Regions from separate parts of the Caulobacter sp. GW821-FHT10A06 genome, predicted to be linked through region 2. Evidence: predicted binding sites of a transcription regulator. Region 2 holds the regulator's gene; the other holds the start of a gene.
The links. Region 2 encodes HrcA, which represses chaperone genes, less so after heat shock. Its sites were predicted from a motif close to GTTAGCANTCNNNNNNNNNGANTGCTAAC; they were not measured.
Positions count from the first base shown of each region.

Region 1: a site for HrcA is predicted at 1,985-2,013, ahead of groES (co-chaperone GroES). Genes of this name have one in related genera too.

Region 1 is NZ_JBWKNY010000003.1:444,585-447,988, forward strand. Features, by position in the region: gene groL (chaperonin GroEL) at 1-1,572, opposite strand, end outside; gene groES (co-chaperone GroES) at 1,636-1,926, opposite strand; gene AC07NF_RS09845 (VOC family protein) at 2,102-2,512, shown strand; gene AC07NF_RS09850 (DUF4345 family protein) at 2,545-2,973, shown strand; gene AC07NF_RS09855 (methylated-DNA--[protein]-cysteine S-methyltransferase) at 2,957-3,404, opposite strand, start outside.
Region 2 is NZ_JBWKNY010000004.1:462,289-465,692, reverse strand. Features, by position in the region: gene dnaN (DNA polymerase III subunit beta) at 1-137, opposite strand, end outside; gene grpE (nucleotide exchange factor GrpE) at 280-906, opposite strand; gene hrcA (heat-inducible transcriptional repressor HrcA) at 919-1,995, opposite strand; gene rph (ribonuclease PH) at 2,109-2,825, shown strand; gene AC07NF_RS13745 (S1C family serine protease) at 2,894-3,404, shown strand, end outside.

The DNA.
Region 1 (3,404 bases), on a different contig from region 2:
TTCGACGATCGCGGCTTCCGTGGTGATCAGCAGGCCGGCCACCGAGGCGGCGTTCTGCAGAGCGGTGCGGACAACCTTGGCCGGGTCGATGACGCCGTCGACGACCAGGTCGACGTACTGCTCGGTCTGGGCGTTGAAGCCGAACGAGCTCGAGGCGTTTTCCAGGATCTTGCCGACCACGATCGAACCTTCGACGCCGGCGTTCTCGGCGATCTGACGGATCGGCGATTGCAGGGCGCGACGGACGATGGCGATGCCAGCCGTCTGGTCGTCGTTGTCGCCAACCACGCCAGCCAGGGCCTTGGAAGCCCACAGCAGGGCGGTGCCGCCACCCGGGACGATGCCTTCGTCGGCGGCCGCGCGGGTCGCGTTCAGGGCGTCGTCAACGCGGTCCTTCTTTTCCTTCACTTCGACTTCGGTCGAGCCGCCGACGCGGATGACCGCAACGCCGCCGGCCAGCTTGGCCAGGCGCTCTTGCAGCTTTTCCTTGTCGTAGTCCGACGTGGTGTCTTCGATCTGGCGCTTGATCTGGGCGATACGAGCCTCGATGTCGGCCTTCTCACCAACGCCGTCCACGATCGTGGTGTCGTCCTTGGTGATCGAGACCTTCTTGGCGCGGCCGAGCATTTCCAGCGAAACGTTCTCGAGCTTGATGCCCAGGTCTTCCGACACGACTTGCGCGCCGGTCAGGATGGCGATGTCTTCCAGCATGGCCTTGCGGCGGTCGCCGAAGCCCGGAGCCTTGACGGCGGCGACGCGCAGGCCGCCACGCAGCTTGTTGACGACCAGCGTGGCCAGGGCCTCGCCTTCGACGTCTTCAGCGATGATGACCAGCGGGCGGCCCGACTGGACGACGGCTTCCAGCACCGGCAGCAGCGGCTGCAGCGACGACAGCTTCTTTTCGAACAGGAGGATCAGCGGCTCTTCCAGCTGAACTTCCATCTTGTCGGCGTTGGTGATGAAGTACGGCGACAGGTAGCCGCGGTCGAACTGCATGCCTTCGACGACGTCGAGTTCGGTTTCGGCGGTCTTGGCTTCTTCGACGGTGATGACGCCTTCGTTGCCGACCTTGTCCATGGCCTTGGCGATCATCTCGCCAACTTCCTTGTCGCCGTTGGCCGAGATGGTGCCGACCTGAGCGATTTCAGCGTTGGTGGTGACCTTCTTCGACGAAGCCTTGATGTCCTCGACGGCGATCAGGACGGCCTTGTCGATGCCGCGCTTCAGGTCCATCGGGTTCATGCCGGCGGCGACCGACTTGAGGCCTTCCTGGACGATGGCTTGGGCCAGGACCGTGGCGGTCGTGGTGCCGTCGCCGGCCTTGTCGTTGGTCTTCGAGGCGACTTCGCGGATCATCTGCGCGCCGAGGTTCTCGAACTTATCCGACAGTTCGATTTCCTTGGCGACCGAGACGCCGTCCTTGGTGGTGCGCGGGGCGCCGAACGACTTTTCGATGACGACGTTGCGGCCCTTGGGGCCCAGGGTCACCTTCACCGCGTTGGCGAGGATGTTGACGCCGCGCAGCATCTTGTCGCGCGCGTCCGAGCCGAAATAAACGTCTTTAGCGGCCATGGTGGGCGCCTTTCTAAATCTGGAATTCTGGGAGGAAAGAAGCGTCTGGGAAGACGGGAGGGATTAGCCCTCGACCACGCCCAGGACGTCGCTTTCCTTCATGATCAGGAGGTCCTGACCGTCGACCTTCACTTCCGTGCCCGACCACTTGCCGAACAGGATGCGGTCACCGGCCTTGACGTCCAGGGCGACGACTTCGCCCTTGTCGTTGCGTGCGCCGGGGCCGACGGCGACGACTTCGCCTTCCTGCGGCTTTTCCTTGGCGGTGTCGGGGATGATGATCCCGCCCTTGGTCTTGGTTTCTTCTTCGACGCGCTTCACGAGGACGCGGTCGCCCAGGGGACGAAACTTCATGGTGTTCTCCGTCGGAACGGTTTCAAATAAAGGCTGAGTTGGACCGGGGAGCGTTGCTGTTAGCAGTCGCTCCCATCGAGTGCCAACGTCGGGCGTGAGTTAGGCAGGGGGCTCGGGGGAGTCAAGGACGACGCCCGCGAACTTTTCGCGAAGAGTGAATGAGAGGGAGGTTCCGATGATCGATCATATGGGCGTTACGGTCCGTGATCTCCAGGCGGCCAAGACGTTTTATGACGCCGCCTTCGCCCCGCTGGGCATCACCATCGTCATGAGCGTCAGCGCCGAGCAGACCGGCGGCTCGGCCTTCTACGGCTATGGCCCGACGGAGGACCGGCGCGACATCCAGGCGGGCAAGCCCAGCTTCTGGGTCGGCCAGGGCGAGACGGCCACGGGGCCGATGCACGTGGCCTTCCTGGCGGCGAACCGCGCCCAGGTCGACGCCTTCCACGCCGCGGCCCTGGCGGCGGGCGGGACCGACAACGGCGCGCCGGGCGTGCGGCCTCATTATCATCCCAATTACTATGGCGCCTTCGTGCTTGACCCGGACGGCCGAAACGTCGAGGCCGTCTGTCACGCGCCAGTCTGACGTCATCTCCTGACGTGTTCTGAGGATCTTGTATGTCCAGCTATGTCCTGTCGCTGTTCCTGGCGGTCGTGGCCTGCGTCATCGGCGGCACGCTGGGCGGCATGATCCTGGCGCGGCCGCAGGTCATGCTGGGCATGGCCGGCATCGCCGACGAGGACACGCCCAAGCCGCCGCTGTTCGCCGAAGGCCGGGCGGTGGGCGGGGTGCTGATCGCCTCGCACGGGGTGGCGGCGCTGTATCTGGGCTACCAGCCTCGCATCGGCGCGGCCATGGCCCTGGCGCTGGCCGTGGCCTGGCTGGGCGCGGCGGCGGGCCGGGCGGTGTCGGCGGCGCTGGACGGCGCGGCGGGGCGCTACAACAACGGCGCGATGGTGTTCAACGCCCTGATCGGCATCACCCTGAGCCTGCCGTTCTTCCAGATCGGCCGCGTGGCGCTGCGGGGCGTCACGAGTTTCGCTTGAAGCCTTCGTGCTCCAGCAGCCAGCGCTTGCGCTCGATGCCGCCGCCATAGCCGGTGAGCGTACCATCCATGCCGATCACTCGGTGGCAGGGCGCGACGATGCTGAGCGGGTTTGCGCCATTGGCGTGGCCGGCGGCGCGGACCGCGGCCGGGCGGCCGGCGCGGCGGGCCAGTTCGGAATAGGTGATCGTCTCGCCGGCCGGGATTTCGCACAGCGCCGTCCACACGGCATGCTGGAAAGCTGTCCCGTTGGTGGCCCAAGCGATGGTGCTCAGGGTGTCGAGCTGGCCGTCGAAATAGGCGGTGAGGGCCGCGCGGATCGCGGTGGGCGCGGCGCCGACCTCGGGCCGCAGCGGGCCGTAGTGGGTCTTCAGCAGCCGATCGAGCCGGTGCTCGTGGTCATGGAAGTCGACGGCGCGCAGCAGGCCGGCC
Region 2 (3,404 bases):
GCCGAGAACGCCAGGCGGTCGCCTTCGGCGGACAGCAGGATGTTCGACAGAATCGGGATGGTGTTGCGGCGCTCGACGACGCTCTGCACGTGACCCAGCGCCTTCAGGAGCGCCGCCCGTTCGATGGTAAGCTTCATAGTCGGTCCAGATCGCGCGGTCGGTCGATGGAATCGACCGCTACCCCCGTTGAGAATGGACCGCCGACATTATCGCAATGCGCGAACGGGGGAAGGGGGCGCGGCGGTCATTCCGCGCCCCTTGAAGTCAAAAACGCGCAGTTCAGGCCTTCTGGTCGAAAGACCCGCCCGAGCTGTCACCGTCCGAGGCCGCGCCGGCATACGGATTGGCGGCGCCAGACGCCGGCTCGCCCGTCGAAGGACCGGTCGAACCCTTGGCCGCCACGGCGACCATGGCCGGGCGCACCAGGCGGCCCATCAGCTCGTAGCCGGCCTGCAGCACGGCGACCACGCCGCCGGCGGCGACTTCGGTCGAGGGCTGTTCGGTCACGGCCTGGTGCAGGTGCGGGTCGAACTTCTCGCCCTTGGCCGGATCGATCTTCTTCAGGCCGTTGCGTTCGAAGGCGCTGGTGAGCTCCTTCTCGGTCATCTCGACGCCGATGATGAAGTTCTTCACCGCCGGATCGGCCGACTCGCGCGGGCTGTGGGCGGTGGCGCGCGACAGGTTGTCGGCGACACCCAGCAGGTCGCGGCCGAACTTCTGGATCGCATAGGCGCGCGCGTCGTTCATCTCGCGCTCGGCGCGGCGCTTGGTGTTCTCGGCCTCGGCGGCGTAGCGCAGGGCCTGCTCCTTCAGAGCGGCCACTTCCAGCTTCAGCGCCTCGATCTCTTGCGACGCGTCATCAGCCTCGAAGGCGACGTCTTCGGCCGGCGTTTGCTCGTCGGTCATCTCGTACAGTCCTTATCCATCCATCATCCGCCCCAGCACCCGGGCGGTATAGTCCACCAACGGAATGACTCGGGCGTAGTTCAATCGCGCCGGACCGATCACGCCGATCGCCCCCAGCACCTTCTGTCGGCCCGTCATATAGGGCGCCGCGATCACCGAGGAACCCGAAAGCGAAAACAGGCGCGTTTCGGCCCCGATATAGATGCGCACGCCCTCGGCGTCACGAACGTCGTCGAGCAGGCCGATCAGCTGCCCCTTCTGCTCCAGGTCGTCGAACAGCTGGCGCACGCGGTCGATGTCCTCACGAGCCCGCGCATCGGCCAGCAGGTTGGCTTGCCCGCGCACGATCAGCGAGCGGGCGTCGCCCTCCCCGCCGCTCCAGGCGGCCAGGCCGTCCTCGACCAAGCGGGCGGCGGTCTCGTCCAGTTGGCGGCGGGCGATGTCCAGCTCGCCGCCCATCTCGGTCCGCGTCTCGGACAGCGTGCGGCCGCGCAGGCGGGCGTTGAGGAAGTTGGACGCCTCCTGCAGGGCTGAGGGCGTGACGCCTGGGGCCTGGCGCATCAGTCGATTCTCGACCTGCCCGTCCTCGAACACCATGACCGCCAGCACCTGGCCGCCGCCCAGGGGCACGAACTCCACGTGCTTGACCCCGCCCTCGCGGACCGGCGTGACCACGATCCCGGCCCCGCCGGCCAGGCCCGACAGCACGGACGAGGCTTCCGACAGCGCCTCCTCGAACGAGCGGCCCTTCACGGCCAGCCGAGCCTCGATGGCCCGCTTGTCGTCCTCAGCGACGTCGCCGACCTCCAGCAGGCCGTCGACGAACATCCGCAGGCCGGCATGGGTGGGCATGCGCCCGGCGCTGGTGTGGGGCGCGTCCAGCAGGCCCAGCTGCGCCAGGTCCTGCATGGTGTTGCGGATCGAGGCCGGCGACAAAGCCAGGCCGGCCCTTGACAGGGTGCGCGAGCCGACGGGATCGCCGGTCTCGAGATACGACTCCACCACGCGCCGGAAAATGTCGCGGGCGCGGCTGTCCAGCTCGGTGAGGCCTGGCGTGCGGACGATCGGACCGGGAAAAAGATGCGTCATATGGGCGTGTCGTTTGGGACCCGGTCGGCGAACAAAAGGCGTCGGCCTCTTAGACTTCGCCTCCCAATAGGATAAGCGGCCATCACAGACATTCAAATAGCCGGAGTTTCCCCATGCGTCCGTCCGAACGCGCCCCCGACCAGCTGCGCGCCGTCACGCTGGAAACCGGCGTCAACCGCTACGCCGAAGGCTCGTGCCTGATCTCGTTCGGCCACACCAAGGTGCTGGTGACGGCCACGGTCGAGGAAAACGTCCCCGGCTGGATGCGCAACAAGGGCGCCGGCTGGGTCACGGCCGAGTACGGCATGCTGCCCCGCGCCACCCACAGCCGCGGCCGCCGCGAAGCCGCCGCCGGCAAGCAGACCGGCCGCACGCAGGAAATCCAGCGCCTGATCGGCCGCAGCCTTCGCGCTGTCGTCGACCTGAAGGCCCTGGGCGAGCGCCAGATCACCCTGGACTGCGACGTCGTCCAGGCCGACGGCGGCACCCGCACCGCCGCCATCACCGGCGCCTGGGTCGCCCTGCGCCTGGCCACCAAGTACCTGCTGGACGAAGGCGTGCTGAAGACCGACCCGATCCTGGGCCAGGTGGCGGCCGTCTCGTGCGGCGTGTTCAACAACGTCCCGGTGCTCGACCTCGACTACGAGGAAGACAGCAACGCCGAAGCCGACAGCAACTTCGTCCTGACCGGCGACGGCGACATCGTCGAGATCCAGGCCACCGGCGAAAAGCGCGGCTTCACCCGCGCCGAGTTCGAGTCGCTCTATGCGCTGGCTGAAAAGGGCATCGGCGAGCTGTTCGCGCTGCAACGCGCGGCGATCGGCGCTTAAGCCACCCGACCGCACTTGTCCGAACGGGGTAACGGTCCCAGATTCCTAGTCTGAGATAGGAGTTTCGCGTGACCACCCCGTTCGATGGCTATGAAGTCGAAGCCCGCCTGCGCCCGTCGGCCGAGGCGTATCGCTTCGATCTGGACCAGGCGCTGGCCTCGATGGTGGCGCTGGAGGCCCAGGTCCCGGCCGACGCCTATACGGCTGGCATCCTGGGCACCGAGCGCGTCGGCAACGGCGTGGTCGTCGGCCCCGGCGGCCTCGTCCTGACCATGGCCTATCTGATCACCGAGGCCGGGGAAGTCACCCTCACCCGCAACGACGGCCGCCGCGTGCCCGCGCACGTGCTGGGCCTGGATGTCCGGTCGGGCCTGGGCCTCGTGCAGGCGCTCGAGCCGCTGGACCTACCAGTTATGACCATCGGCTCGGCCAAGGACCTGGACGTCGGCGCCCCGATCATCGCCGCTGGCGCTGGCGGCCGGGCCCACGCCGTGGCCGGCAAGGTCCTGGCCCGCATGCCTTTCGCCGGCTACTGGGAATACCTGCTGGACGACGCCATCATCACCGGCCCCGCCCACC